DNA from 2 places in the Streptomyces sp. NPDC093064 genome. Region 2 is predicted to be linked to the other one. Evidence: riboswitches for the same ligand, from Rfam matches in the RefSeq annotation. Region 2 holds a riboswitch; the other holds the start of a gene.
The links. A riboswitch is a leader RNA that binds a small molecule or an ion and turns the genes downstream of it on or off. The one in region 2 is predicted to bind thiamine pyrophosphate.

Region 1: it holds a riboswitch for thiamine pyrophosphate, as region 2 does, so the genes downstream of both, ACIQFZ_RS13080 (thiamine ABC transporter substrate-binding protein) here and thiC (phosphomethylpyrimidine synthase ThiC) in region 2, are expected to answer to the same signal.

The regions. Positions count from the first base shown of each region.
Region 1 covers NZ_JBIVPK010000008.1:211,259-219,729, forward strand. Annotated here, with positions in the region: gene ACIQFZ_RS13070 (hypothetical protein) at 1-321, opposite strand, end outside; gene rlmN (23S rRNA (adenine(2503)-C(2))-methyltransferase RlmN) at 820-1,926, shown strand; TPP riboswitch at 1,959-2,064, shown strand; gene ACIQFZ_RS13080 (thiamine ABC transporter substrate-binding protein) at 2,146-3,222, shown strand; gene ACIQFZ_RS13085 (ABC transporter permease) at 3,270-4,907, shown strand; gene ACIQFZ_RS13090 (ABC transporter ATP-binding protein) at 4,908-5,942, shown strand; gene ACIQFZ_RS13095 (maleylpyruvate isomerase N-terminal domain-containing protein) at 5,952-6,749, shown strand; gene ACIQFZ_RS13100 (LAETG motif-containing sortase-dependent surface protein) at 6,809-7,549, opposite strand; gene ACIQFZ_RS13105 (VOC family protein) at 7,800-8,207, opposite strand; gene ACIQFZ_RS13110 (hypothetical protein) at 8,328-8,471, opposite strand, start outside.
Region 2 covers NZ_JBIVPK010000020.1:174-6,209, forward strand. Annotated here, with positions in the region: gene thiC (phosphomethylpyrimidine synthase ThiC) at 414-2,243, opposite strand; TPP riboswitch at 2,236-2,413, opposite strand; gene ACIQFZ_RS23360 (YibE/F family protein) at 2,485-3,975, shown strand; gene ACIQFZ_RS23365 (SsgA family sporulation/cell division regulator) at 4,079-4,516, opposite strand; gene ACIQFZ_RS23370 (IclR family transcriptional regulator) at 4,614-5,408, opposite strand; gene ACIQFZ_RS23375 (DUF5326 family protein) at 5,714-5,926, opposite strand.

The sequences.
Region 1 (8,471 bases), on a different contig from region 2:
CCCCACCTGGAGCGTGGGGGAGAGCCACGCCTGCGCTGTGAAGCCGAGCCCTGCCATCACGAGCACGGCCACGAGAGCGACGGCACATCCAACGCGTCGGCGCGGCGGCTCGGCGAGGTAGAGCCCGAGCATCGGGGCAGCGGCGAACACCTGGACCGCGAAGGTGAGCGTTCTATCGACCCCGTCTTCGAAGTGCCAAAGCGCCAGAGCCAGGACTCCCCAGACAGCAAGACCGAGCAGAGCACGCAATGCGACGGAGACGACCGCAACCCACGCTCGACGGCGAATCGGGACAGTCTCGGGGCCTTGCTCTCTCGTCACGCCGAGAGGTTAGTGGTCGTACGGGACAGTGCATGGCCCTGGGTCTTTTGAGTTCCCCCGCTCGACATGAGCTGTGCCCGGCGGAGCCGAACATCGTCTTGCGTGCCACAGCCCGCAGCCGCACTCTCCTGGTGCGCTGATCACAGACCTTCGGATCCGGCGTAGCTCACGGCCGTGATCGCGGCACGACAAGCGCATGGATCAAGGTATATCGGCGGTGCTCGGAGCGAGTGTCGGTGTGCCCGGGACAGTGGGAACGGCCGTTCTGACGTATCCAGCGGCCCGCAAGCATGCCTATGACCAGGGAAGCGTCACCCACCGCAGCACGCTCAGGACCGAGCGTCGAGAGGCGTACCTCGCGTCCTGCGACAGTCCCGGCTCGGGCCGCCCCTGGGCCGTCCGAGGGGGACCGGCGGCGACGGATGGCGACCACCGGCGACAGGTGTCCCGACCGGCAGCCCCAGGTCACCGGATTTGATCTGCGACACTGGTACAGCCATGCCTAAGCCCGGAGAACTCACTTTCGTCGCCCCGCGCGGTGCCAAGAAGCCGCCGCGGCACCTTGCCGATCTGTCGCCCGCTGAGCGCAAGGAGGCCGTCGCCGCGATCGGCGAGAAGCCGTTCCGTGCCAAGCAGCTCGCGCAGCACTACTTCGCGCGGTACGCGCACGACCCGGAGCAGTGGACCGACATCCCCGCCGGATCCCGCGCCAAGCTCCAGGAGGCGCTGCTTCCCGAGCTGATGACGGTCGTACGGCATCTGTCGACCGACCAGGGGACCACCCGCAAGACGCTGTGGCGCCTGTTCGACGGCACGCTCGTGGAGTCGGTGCTCATGCGCTACCCGGACCGGGTGACCATGTGCATCAGCTCGCAGGCGGGCTGCGGCATGAACTGCCCGTTCTGCGCCACGGGACAGGCCGGGCTCGACCGGAACCTGTCCACCGCCGAGATCGTGCACCAGATCGTGGACGGGATGCGCGCCCTGCGGGACGGAGAGGTCCCCGGTGGTCCCGCTCGCCTGTCGAACATCGTCTTCATGGGCATGGGCGAGCCGCTCGCCAACTACAACCGCGTCGTCGGCGCCATCCGCGCCCTGACCGACCCCGAGCCGGACGGGCTCGGCCTGTCCCAGCGCGGGATCACCGTATCGACGGTGGGCCTGGTCCCGGCCATCCACCGGTTCTCCGACGAGGGCTTCAAGTGCCGGCTCGCCATCTCCCTGCACGCGCCGGACGACGAACTACGCGACACGCTCGTCCCGGTCAATACGCGGTGGAAGGTGCGGGAGGTGCTCGACGCCGGATTCGAGTACACCGCCAGGTCCGGGCGCCGGCTGTCCATCGAGTACGCGCTGATCCGGGACATCAACGACCAGGCGTGGCGCGGCGACCGGCTCGGCCGGCTGCTCAAGGGCAGGCCGGTGCACGTCAACCTCATCCCGCTGAACCCGACGCCCGGCTCCAAGTGGACCGCGTCCCGCCCCGAGGACGAGAAGGCCTTCGTCGAGGCGATCGCCGCCCACGGTGTGCCGGTGACCATCCGGGACACCCGCGGTCAGGAGATCGACGGCGCCTGCGGTCAGCTGGCTGCCACCGAAAGGTAGCCGGACGGTAGGCTGATACCGCACACATCTTCATATTCCGACAGGGGAGCGCCACAGCGCTGAGAGTGCGGCACCGGCCGCAGACCCTCTGAACCTCGCCCAGGTCATTCTGGGTAGGAAGTTCGGTCATCACTCAAGCTGTTGTGCCCTGCCCGGGTGTCCCTCGCGGATCCCGGGCAGGGCCGCGTCTCTTCCTGGCCAACCCCCAGGAGGACTTCAGTGCACACCAAGACGTTCGCCGTCGTGGCGGTCGGGCTCGGCCTGGTCACGCTGTCGGCGTGCGGTTCGTCGCCGGGCGACAAGAGTTCGGCCGGCTCCAGGACGGTGACGCTGGTCAGCCACAACTCGTGGGCCGCCTCCAAGAGCGTCATCGCGGACTTCGAGAAGAGCTCCGGCTACAAGGTCAAGGTCCTCGAGGACGGCGACGCCGGCCAGGCCGTCAACAAGGCCATCCTCACCAAGGACAACCCGCAGGGCGACGTCTTCTTCGGCGTCGACAACACGCTGCTGTCCCGCGCCCTGGACAACGGGCTGTTCCAGTCGTACGAGCCGAAGGGTTCGGACCTGATCCTGCCGCAGTACCGCGTCGACGAAGCGAAGCACCGGGTCACGCCCATCGACACCGGCGACATCTGCGTCAACTACGACAAGAAGTACTTCGCCGACCACAAGCTGACCCCGCCCGCCTCGTTCGACGACCTGGTCAAGCCGGAGTACAAGAACCTCCTCGTCACCGAGAACGCCGCCACCTCCTCGCCCGGCCTCGGCTTCCTGCTCGGCACCGCCGCGCAGTACGGGGACAAGGGCTGGCAGGACTACTGGAAGAAGCTCAAGGCCAACGGCGTCAAGGTCGTCGACGGCTGGGAGCAGGCCTACAACCAGGAGTTCTCCGGCTCCGCCGGCGGCAGGAAGGCCAAGGGCGACCGTCCCCTCGTCGTCTCCTACGCCTCCTCGCCGCCCGCCGAGGTCATCTACGCCGACCCGCGGCCCAAGACCGCGCCGACCGGCGTCGCGCAGGGCACCTGCTTCCGCCAGGTCGAGTACGCCGGACTGCTGAGCAACGCCGGGAACACCGAGGGCGGCAAGGCGTTCCTGGACTTCCTGATCACCAAGAAGTTCCAGGACGACATGCCGCTGAACATGTTCGTCTACCCGGTGCGCGAAGGCGCCCAAGTGCCCCCGGAGTTCGTGAAGTACGGCCCCCAGGCCAAGGACCCCGAGACCATGGTCCCCGCCAAGATCGCCGCCAACCGTGACCAGTGGGTCAAGTCGTGGACCTCGCTCGTCCTCAGGTAGGCCGCGGACGCGGCCGCCGGACGGGGAACGCGGCGCGGCTCGGTCTCATGGCCGTGCCCGTCGCGTTCTTCGCGGTGTTCTTCGCCTACCCCGTGGTCGCGATCGTCCGGCGCGGCCTGGAGGCCGACGGGGCCTGGCAGTTGGGGCGGATCGCCGATGTGCTCGGACAGTCCGACATCCGGCACGTCCTGTGGTTCACCACTTGGCAGGCGCTCGCCTCCACCGTGCTCACCCTGCTCGTAGCCCTGCCCGGCGCCTATGTCTTCGCGCGCCTCGACTTCCCCGGCCGGCAGGTTCTGCGAGCCGTCGTCACCGTGCCGTTCGTGCTGCCCACGGTCGTGGTCGGCACTGCGTTCCTCGCGCTGGTCGGGCGCGGCGGCCTGCTCGACGAACTGTGGGGCGTACGGCTGGACACCACGGTCTGGGCGATCCTGCTCGCCCACGTCTTCTTCAACTACGCCGTCGTCGTACGGACCGTGGGCGGTCTGTGGGCGGGGCTCGACCCGCGCCAGGAGGAGGCGGCCCGGATGCTCGGCGCCTCGCCGCTCGCCGCCTGGCGGAAGGTCACCCTGCCCGCGCTGGCGCCCGCGGTCGCCGCCGCCGCACTCATGGTCTTCCTGTTCACGTTCACCTCCTTCGGTGTGGTGCAGATCCTCGGCGGCCCCACCTTCTCCACCCTCGAGGTGGAGATCTACCGGCAGACGTCCGAGATCTTCGACCTGGCCACCGCCGCGGTCCTGACGCTCCTCCAGTTCGCCGCGGTGGGCGCGATCCTCGCCGTGCACGCCTGGACCGTTCGGCGCCGCGAGACCGCGCTGAAGCTGGTGGACGCCTCGCTGACCGCCCGCCGGCCGCGCGGTGCCGGGCAGTGGACGATGCTGGCCGGTGTCCTCGCCACCATCGCCGTCCTCGTCGTACTGCCGCTCGCCGTGCTGGTGCAGCGGTCGCTCACCGCGCCCGGGTTCGGCTACTACCGGGCGCTGACGAACGCGGACGGCGGCACCTTCCTGGTCGCGCCGATCGACGCCGTCGGCACCTCCCTGAGCTATGCCGCCGCGGCGACCGCCATCGCCGTGGTGATCGGCGCGCTCGCCGCCGCGGCCCTCACCCGCCTCCCTCACTCTCGCCTTCGCTCCAACGGGGGGACCCCCATCGCGGCCCGGCTCGTACGCGGCTTCGACGCGCTGCTGATGCTGCCGCTCGGGGTCTCCGCGGTGACCGTCGGCTTCGGCTTCCTGATCGCCCTGGACCGCCCGCCGCTGGACCTCAGGCAGTCCTGGATCCTGGTTCCGCTGGCGCAGGCCCTGGTCGGCGTGCCCTTCGTCGTACGGACCATGCTCCCCGTGCTGCGCGCGGTGGACGTACGGCTCCGGGAGGCGGCGGCCGTGCTCGGGGCCTCGCCGTGGCGGGTGTGGCGGGAGGTCGACCTGCCCCTGGTACGGCGGGCGCTGCTGATCGCCGCCGGGTTCGCCTTCGCGGTGTCGCTGGGGGAGTTCGGGGCGACCGTGTTCATCGCGCGCCCCGACCGTCCGACGCTGCCGGTCGCCGTGGCGCGGCTGATCGGCCGGCCCGGAGACCTCAACTACGGCCAGGCGATGGCCCTGTCGACGATTCTGATGGTGGTGTGCGCGGTGGCGCTGCTGGTGCTGGAGCGGCTGCGCACCGACCGGAGCGGGGAGTTCTAGATGCTGCTGAGCCTTGAGGCCGCGACCGTGCGCTTCGGCGGGCGGGACGCGCTGGACGCGGTCGACCTGTCGGTCGCCGAGCACGAGATCGTGTGCGTGCTCGGACCCAGCGGCAGCGGCAAGTCGACACTGCTGCGCGCGGTGGCCGGGCTCCAGCCGCTGGACTCCGGGCGGGTACTGCTGGATGGGCGGGACCAGTCGGGGGTGCCGGTGCACCGGCGCGAGGTGGGGCTGATGTTCCAGGACCACCAGCTGTTCCCGCAGCGGGACGTGGCCGGAAACGTCGGCTTCGGGCTGCGGATGCACGGCGTGGCGAGGAGCGAACGGGACGCCCGCGTGGGGGAGTTGTTGGAGCTGGTCGGGCTGCCCGGTGCCGGGCGGCGGGCCGTGGCCGCGCTCTCCGGCGGGGAGCAGCAGCGGGTGGCCCTCGCCCGGGCGCTCGCCCCCCGGCCGCGGCTGCTGATGCTGGACGAGCCGCTCGGCCAGCTCGACCGCTCGCTGCGGGAGCGTCTCGTCGTGGAACTGCGTGAGTTGTTCGGACGGTTGGGCACCACCGTGCTCGCGGTCACGCACGACCAGGGCGAGGCCTTCGCGCTCGCCGACCGGGTCGTGGTGATGCGGGACGGCCGGATCGCCCAGTGGGGCACGCCACTCGAGGTGTGGCAGCGGCCGGCCGACGCCTTCGTGGCCCGTTTCCTCGGCTTCGAGAACGTGGTGGAGGCGAACGTGGACGGCGAGGTAGCGGTCACCCCGTGGGGCAAGGTGCCGGTCCCCGGCGGCTCGGCCCAGGGGGCCCGCACCCTCCTCGTCCGGCCCGCGGGAGTCCGCCTCGTCCCCACCGCCGAGGGACTGCCCTGCGCGGTGACCGCCCGCACCTTCAAGGGCACCCACGTCACCGTCCACCTCCAGCCCGACAACGCCCCCCGCCTGGAGGCGGCCTGTGCCCTGCGCGCGGCACCGGAGGTCGGGGACGAGGTGGCCGTGGAGTTCGACACGACCGAAATCGTGGTGCTTGATCGACCGCAGGGCACCTAGTGTGCGGGCATGACGCTGCTTTCCTACGAACGTTACTGTGACGAAATCGCCCACCAGGTTGATGAGTTGCGCTCCCTGCTCGCCTCCGGCGCCGACTTGTCCGGCACCGTGCCGACCTGTCCGGACTGGACGCTGGAGGAGCTCGTACGGCATATGGGCGGTGCCCTGCGCTGGGTGGAGGCGCTGGTCCGGACCCGCGCGCTGGAGAACGTCCCGGACGACGCGGTCCCGCTGGCCGAGGGGCCGAAGGAGCAGGGCGACCCGGCCGCGCTGGACGCCTGGCTGGCGGAGACCGGCCGGATGGTCGTCGACGCCCTCCGTGAGGCCGGACCGGACACGAAGGTGTGGACCTGGGCCGGGATCCTCGACACCCGCTTCTGGGCCCGTCGTATGACCCATGAGATCACGATCCACCGTGCCGACGCGGCGCTCGCCGCGGGCCGGCCCTACGAGGTCGCCGCGGACGTGGCCGCCGACGCCATCGACGAGTGGCTCCAGATCGTGGAGTTCATCCAGCGGAAGAAGGCGTCCCCGGACGCCCAGGAGCTGCGCGGTCCGGGCCGCAGCATCCATCTGCACGCCACCGACGGCGATCCCGGGCTGAACGCCGAGTGGGTCATCGAGCTCGCCGAGGAGGGCGTCACCTGGCGCCGCGGTCACGAGAAGGCGACCGTCGCCCTGCGCGGGCCGCTCACCTCCGTGCTGCTCGCGTTCTACAGCCGGCTGCCCCTGGACAGCACCGAGCTGGAGGTGCTCGGCGAGCGGGAGCTGCTGGAGTTCTGGCTGGCGCGGGCTACCTTCGAGTGAACGACCGTGGCCCGCCCCCGAGTTCGGGGGCGGGCCACGGGTGGTGCGCTGGTGGGGCGTCAGCGGTTGCTGTTCGCTCCACGGCGGCGCATGCCGAAGAAGACCGCGCCACCGCCGACGACGACCAGGGCGGCCGCGATGCCGGCGATCATGCCGGTGTTGGAGTCGGCACCGGTCTCGGCGAGGTTGGAGTCACCGACCGCGGGCGACGGAGCGTTGTTCTCGGCGCCGGCGGGAGCGGTGGTGCTCTCCGAGGCGGACGCGGTCGGGGCCGCGGACTCCGACTCCGACGGCGACTCGGACGGCGACTCCGACTCCGACTCCGTCGCCGACGGGGTCGGCGTCTCCGGGGCCGGCGGCGTGGCCGGAGTGCTCGGGGTCTCCGTCTTGCAGGCCGTGGACGGAGTGGTCAGGTTCGGCTTGATGTCCTCGTTGACCAGCTTTCCGTCCTTGCCGGCCTTGACGTGGATGCGGTAGGTGGCGTTCGGCTGCCAGTCCTCGGCGAAGGTGATCGTGGTGCCCTCACGGGAACCCTTCACCGTGAGCTCACCGACCTCACGGGCGTCGGCGCCGTTGTTCTGGAGGAACACGGAGACGACGGCCTCGGTGCGAGAGGGGTCCTTGTCGGTGACGACGATGACGCCCTTCTCGCCGTCGCACTTGGCTTCGGCGGAGAACTCCTTGATGTTGCAGGCGAGCGCGTTGCCCGCGGCGCCGAGAGCGAGAGCGGCGGACGCGGAGGCGACACCGAGGATGCGCACGGTGCGTGCGGTACGACGGGATATGGACAAGATGGCCACTGTGCCCTTCACGGGATGCCCAATTGCGGGGGGTTTGAGGGGTGTTGGGGCAACGACGAGGTTGAGCTCCCAGTAACCCCAGGAGGCTCAGATTTATAAGTGCTCCGTCGGGAGTGTCAATCCGTCAGCCTCCGAACGGCGTTGACTTTACCTCATTATTAACTATGCAAATGTTTCAACGTGTTGGCATGAGTCTGGGCGGGTGCCGACGCACCCGCCCAGATCGCTCCTGGCCTCGCCCCCCGTGGGCTCAGCCCTGCACCGCCGCCGGGTCCATCCACATGACCTCCCAGGTGTGGCCGTCGAGGTCGTCGAAGGAGCGGCCGTACATGAAGCCCTGGTCCTGGGTCTCGTCGGTCGCGGTGCCGCCGGCCGCGACCGCCTTCTGCACCAGTTCGTCGACCTTCTCGCGGCTCTCGGCGCTCAGGCAGATCAGCACCTCGCTGGACTTCGTCGAGTCCGCGATCTCCTTCTTGGTGAAGTTGGCGTAGTGCTGCTTGCTGAGCAGCATCGCGATGATCGTGTCGCTGATGACGACGCAGGTGCATTCGTCGGTGGAGAACTGGGGGTTGATGGTGTAGCCGAGATCGGTGAAGAACTTCCTGGACGCGGCCACGTCGTTCGTCGCCAGGTTCACGAAGATCATCTGCTGGTACATGGCGGGGTCTCTCCCATCGCGGTTCCTTGCCGTTCACAGGGGTAGACCCGGGGTCCGCGCGGAACTCATCGGCGGCCCCGGGATTTCTTTCACGCCTCTTCTGCGGGGCCGGCCGGTGGCTCAGGGGACCAGCGGCAGGGCGGCGAGATCGGCGACCACCAGGGTCAGCGGGATGAGCAGGGCCAGCAGGGCGCCGCAGCGCAGGAGGGCGGCGGAGCGCAGCATCGCGGCCGGCGCGCCGAGCCGCCGCAGCGCGGCGATGGC
Region 2 (6,036 bases):
AGGCATCATCAGGGGTTCACTTGCGTTCACCCGTCCGGTCTTCCCCTTGCCTGTAACCCCCGGATGGAACAGGGGCCCTTGGGCTTCTCCTTCGAGCTTCATACCCCGCCGTTACCGGCGACGCATGTCGAAGTGGGGACGGGCCTTGAGCACTGGCCCGGAACTACGCTGTCGACATCAAGTCGATCCTCCAATCAGGTAATTCACTCAATCTCGTGCGACTTCGTGTCGCACCCCATCGCTCGTGGTAGAGCCTGATCAGCTCGGCTGCGGGGTGGGTGCGGGGATCGGTCAGGGTCGTGACGAGGCGGTAGGCGCCGGTGCGGCGTCCCTGAGAGGTGCTGACGGTGATTTCGTCGATGACGCGAGCGTCTCCCGGAGTCTGTGCCGGGAGACGCTGAGACGTCAGAAGATCAGTCCGCAATTGGCAGATACAGCCGGTTACCCTGCGCCGCGAACTCGGCGGACTTGGCGAGCATTCCGGTAGCCACCTCATCTTCGCTGGTCACAGCCCCACCAGGACCGAATCGCTCTGTGATGCTTCTACTAATCTTCATCGAGCAGAACTTCGGGCCGCACATCGAGCAGAAGTGGGCCGTCTTGGCGGGTTCCGCCGGGAGCGTCTCGTCGTGGAACTCCCTTGCCGTGTCCGGGTCGAGGGAGAGGTTGAACTGGTCCTCCCACCGGAACTCGAAGCGGGCGTCGGACAGGGCGTCGTCCCACTCCTGCGCGCCCGGGTGCCCCTTGGCGAGGTCGGCCGCGTGGGCGGCGATCTTGTAGGTGATGACGCCGGTCTTGACGTCGTCGCGGTTGGGCAGGCCCAGGTGCTCCTTGGGCGTGACGTAGCAGAGCATGGCCGTGCCCCACCAGGCGATCATCGCGGCGCCGATGCCGGAGGTGATGTGGTCGTACGCCGGGGCGACGTCCGTCGTCAGCGGGCCGAGCGTATAGAACGGAGCCTCATCGCAGATCTCCTGCTGAAGGTCGATGTTCTCCTTGATCTTGTGCATCGGGACGTGCCCCGGGCCCTCGATCATGGTCTGTACGTCCAAACGCCTGGCGATCCGGCCGAGTTCCCCGAGCGTGCGCAGTTCCGCGAACTGCGCCTCGTCGTTGGCGTCCGCGATCGAACCGGGCCGGAGTCCGTCGCCCAACGAGTACGTGACGTCATAGGCCGCGAGGATCTCGCAGAGCTCCTCGAAGTTCTCGTAGAGGAACGACTCCTTGTGGTGCGCCAGGCACCAGGCGGCCATGATCGAGCCGCCGCGCGAGACGATGCCGGTCTTTCGGTTCGCGGTCAGCGGCACGTAAGCGAGGCGTACCCCGGCGTGGACGGTCATGTAGTCCACGCCCTGTTCGGCCTGCTCGATGACGGTGTCCTTGTAGATCTCCCAGGTCAGTTCCTCGGCCTTGCCGTCCACCTTCTCCAGGGCCTGGTAGAGCGGGACCGTGCCGATCGGGACGGGGGAGTTGCGCAGCACCCACTCACGGGTGGTGTGGATGTTGCGGCCGGTGGAGAGGTCCATGACCGTGTCGGCGCCCCAGCGGGTCGCCCAGGTCATCTTCTCCACCTCCTCCTCGATGGAAGAGGTCACCGCGGAGTTGCCGATGTTGGCGTTGACCTTCACCAGGAACCGCTTGCCGATGATCATCGGCTCGATCTCCGGGTGGTTGACGTTGGCCGGCAGCACCGCGCGGCCCGCCGCGATCTCCTCGCGGACGGTCTCGGGAGCAACGTTCTCCCGGATGGCCACGAACTCCATCTCCGGCGTGATCTCCCCGCGGCGCGCGTAGGCGAGCTGCGTCACCGTTCCTCCGTCGCGACCGCGACGCGGCTGGCGCGGCCGTCCCGGGAACACCGCGTCGAGGTTGCGCAGACCGCCGCGTGGCGAGGTGTGCTTGATCCCGTCGTCCTCGGGGCGGACGGGACGGCCGGCGTACTCCTCGGTGTCGCCGCGGGCCACGATCCAGTTCTCCCGCAACGGCGGCAGGCCCCTGCGGACATCGGTGCCCACGAGTGGATCGGTGTACGGGCCGGAGGTGTCGTACAGCGTGACGGACTGCTCGTTGGTGAGGTGCACCTGACGGACCGGCACTCGCAGATCGGGGCGTGAGCCCTCCACGTAGCCCTTGTGCCAGCCGATGGACTTCCCAGCCTCCCCGTCGGAAGCGTCGGAAGCGATCCGCTCCGCGTCGCTGGAGATCTGCTTGGAGGCAGGCGTGCGTACGTCCTTGTTGGTCATGAGACCTACTCCCTACGCCGGCATTACCCGGTAACAGGTTCGGCGGTCGACGCAGCGGTATCCGTCTGCCGGCGTTTCCTGTGAAACATCGCACGTTCCACGTGAAACATCGCAAAGACGGAGGTCAGCGCCCTCTCAGCCCGGTGCTCCGAGCTCCCGCGTGTGCAAAGGTGCCTCCACGCTAGCGTCATTTGTGGCGCGGTGAACAGTGGGCCTGTGCCGTTCTTGCGATGATCGGGCGGTGACCACGACAGAGCAGTTCCCCCATCCGCCGCCCGAACCCCGACGCGGACAGGACGTCCGGCACGGCCAGGAAGCCACCGCCGCCGGCCACGGACACGGCCCCGCGACCGGCGGCGGCCACGGCCCGGGCAGCAGTACCGGCCACAGCCCGGGGAACGGCACCGGGCACGGTCCGGGAAGCGGTGGCGGACACGGGCACAGCCACAGCCACGGGCCGGCCGCACCCGTGTCGAAGCACCTCCGCAAGGTGATCGCGGCGATCCTCATCCCGTTCGCCGCCGTGGTAGCGGCCGGACTCGTCGTGCTGTGGCCGGGTGGCGCCCCGTCGCACGAGCGCACCGGCGTGGGCTTCGACCGGCAGACCCAGCAGGCCACCGTCGTCGAGGTGCTCGAGGTCAGCTGCCGGTCGGTGAACGCCTCCGGGGACACACCGACCGGCGACACCTCCACTGCCGAGGGGTCCTCCGCACAGCAGCAGCAGTCCGGGAGCTGCAAGAAGGCCACGATCCGGGTGGACGCCGGCAAGGACAAGGGCCGTACCTTCACCGAGGTCGTGCAGCCCGACCAGTCCCGGCAGCTGCACCAGGGCGAGAAGGTCGTGGTCGCCTACGAGCCCTCGGCACCCAAGGACTTGCAGTATTCGGTCACCGACGTCAACCGGCACTTCCCGATGACGCTGCTGGCCGGTCTCTTCGCACTCGCCGTCGTGGTCGTCGGGCGGATGCGGGGCGTCATGGCGCTGGTCGCGCTGGCCATCAGCTTCCTGGTGCTGAACCTCTTCGTCCTGCCCGCGATCCTGCAGGGCTCGAACCCGCTGGTCGTGGCGGTGGTGGGGGCCAGCGCCATCATGCTGATCGCGCTGTACATGTGTCACGGCCTGTCCGCCCGTACCTCGGTCGCGGTGCTCGGCACGCTGATCTCGCTGATGCTGATCGGCTTCCTGGGCTCGCTGTTCATCGGCTGGGCCGCGCTGACCGGCAACACCGACGACAGCACCGGTCTGATCCACGGCCTGTATCCGTCGATAGACATGAGCGGCCTGCTGCTCGCCGGTGTCATCATCGGCTCGCTCGGCGTCCTGGACGATGTGACGGTGACACAGACCTCGGCGGTCTGGGAGCTGCACGAGGCCAACCCCGCGATGGGCTGGCGCGGGCTGTACCGCGCGGGCATCCGCATCGGACGCGACCACATCGCCTCCGTCGTCAACACCCTCGTCCTCGCGTACGCGGGTGCCGCGCTCCCACTGCTGCTGCTGTTCTCCATCGCGCAGAGCAGCGTGACGACCGTCGCCACCAGTGAGCTCGTCGCGGAGGAGATCGTGCGCACGCTGGTGGGCTCGATCGGCCTGGTCGCCTCCGTGCCGGTCACCACGGCGCTGGCGGCACTCGTGGTTTCGGCCGATCGCCCGGGACGGGCGCAGGCCGCGGCGCAGGCCACCCTGCCCGCTCCGGCGCGCGGTGGAAGGGGCAGGCGCCGCAGGCGCTGACTCCGTGTGCGGGGGCCGCTTGGGCGGCCGACGAAGCGTTCCTGCACCCCCTGAGGCCGTGGCGAAGCGCTACACCACCGCCCGCGTCCGCTGCCGTGACGCCTCAGCCCGCGCTCTGTTCCTCCGCCAGGATGCGGTCCAGGGCTTCGTCGAGGTGGGCGTCGAAGTCGGCCAGCGCACCCTCCTGGCCCAGGGGCACCAGCTTGTCCGTACGGTCCAGGAACGCCACCAGCGGCGCCGTCGAGGAGCGGAACAGCGCCCGGTCGCCGCCGACCTGAAGCCGGATCAGGACCTCGCTCAGCGAGTCGCGGTCAGCCGGTGAGATGCGCACATCACCGTCCCCGCACGGCGTCCCCACCCCGTCGATCAGCAGCTCCCGGCCGAACGCCCAGGTCACCGGGGCGTCTCCGGGCAGATGGAAGGTCAGCCGTACGGCATAGGGATCACAGGTCTCGTACCGCAGCTCCACCGGGATGCGGAAGGAGAGCTCCTCGGACACGAGAAAGCTCATCATGACCTCTGCCTGTACGGACTCGCGCATCGCTACCCCGTTGTTTGCCGTCGACTGGCCGGGAATCCATCCCGTGACAATGGTGCATCTTGCTGAACGTACACATCAGATCACAAGGAGTGAGTTTTCAGATACTGATAGAGAGCGCCAGGGAGCCCAGACGCCGTCCCACCTCGTGTTGCAGCCGACGTGCGGCGGGCAGCAGCCGGTCCACCTGATGGGCCGGCAGGGAGAGGGCGATCGCGGCCGCCGTGGTGCCCACCGTGATGGGAATCGCCGCGCACACCGCCCCCAGCGCGTACTCCTGCCGCTCGGTCACCGGCTCCATCGGCCGAGCCCGTTCCAGGCGCCGCAGCACCGTGTGCTCGTCACGGACCGTGTACGGGGTGAGCGACCGCACGGGGTAGCGGTCGAGGTGGTCGCGGCGGGCCCTGTCGTCCAGCTGGGACAGCAGGCACTGGCCGATCGCGTGCGCGTGCCCGGTCTCGCGGAAGCCGGCCCATTCCTCGACCGCCGGGATGGCCGCGGTGGCGGATACGCACATGAGCTCGATCTCGCCCTCGCGGTACATCGCGTAGTACAGCGGCGCTCCGATGGAATCCCGCCACTGGGCGAGCGCCTCGACAATCGTGGTGCGACGTTTCTGCGCCGCTCCGCTGCTACTCAGCCGCTCGGCGGCCTCACCCAGGAAGAACAGGCCCCGGTCGCGGCGCAGATAGCCCTCGTGGACGAGGGTGCGCAACAGGTGGTAGGCGGTGGGCAGGGCCAGGCCCGTCTCACGGGCGAGCTGCTTGGCGGGCGCTCCGTGCTCGTGCCGCGCGACGGTCTCCAGCAGGCGCATCGCGCGCTGCACGGATCCGATGAGGGTGGGGGGCTGCTGGGGGCTGGGCTGCTCCGGGACCGTGGCCCTGGGCCGTTCCAAGGGGGCCGACGAACGCGGCTGCGCCGGGAGGGCCGTCGAGCGGGACGGCCCCCGGGGTGCGGGCGGCGCGTGCCGTTCTGCGGGTGCGGTGTCAACCGTGGCCAAGGGGTCACTCCCGTAGCGCGAGGGGGGCAGCCGTGCGGGGAACACGAATGGGGGTGTACGCCGCCCGCGGGGGCCGACCCCCGCATCGATCCCCGGACCTTATCCGCCTGTCACCGCACACGGACGGCTTGTCCGGGAAACTTCCCTCCCGCGAGGGAAACGGCGATTCCCGTTACCGGTTCACCGGCGCCCTCCGGCACTCACCAGTCGCTGCGTGAGGACGACCCCGCCATGAACTTCCGCACGATGTAGATCAGCCCGCCGACCAGCGCGACGAAGATCAGCACCTTGAACAGCAGCCAGACCACGAAGCCGATCACGCTCGCTATCACGCCGCCGAAGACGACCAGAGCGATGACGGGCACCGCGATCCACTTCACCCACCACGGCAGACTCGCGAAGATCTCTCGCATTGTCCTCGTCCTCATCTCTCCGCCGGCGCGGTGCCGGGCCCTGTCGGCATCCCGCACTCCCCGGTGCGGGCCCTGTCGATGTTCTGCACTCGATGCTAGAGCCGGGAGGG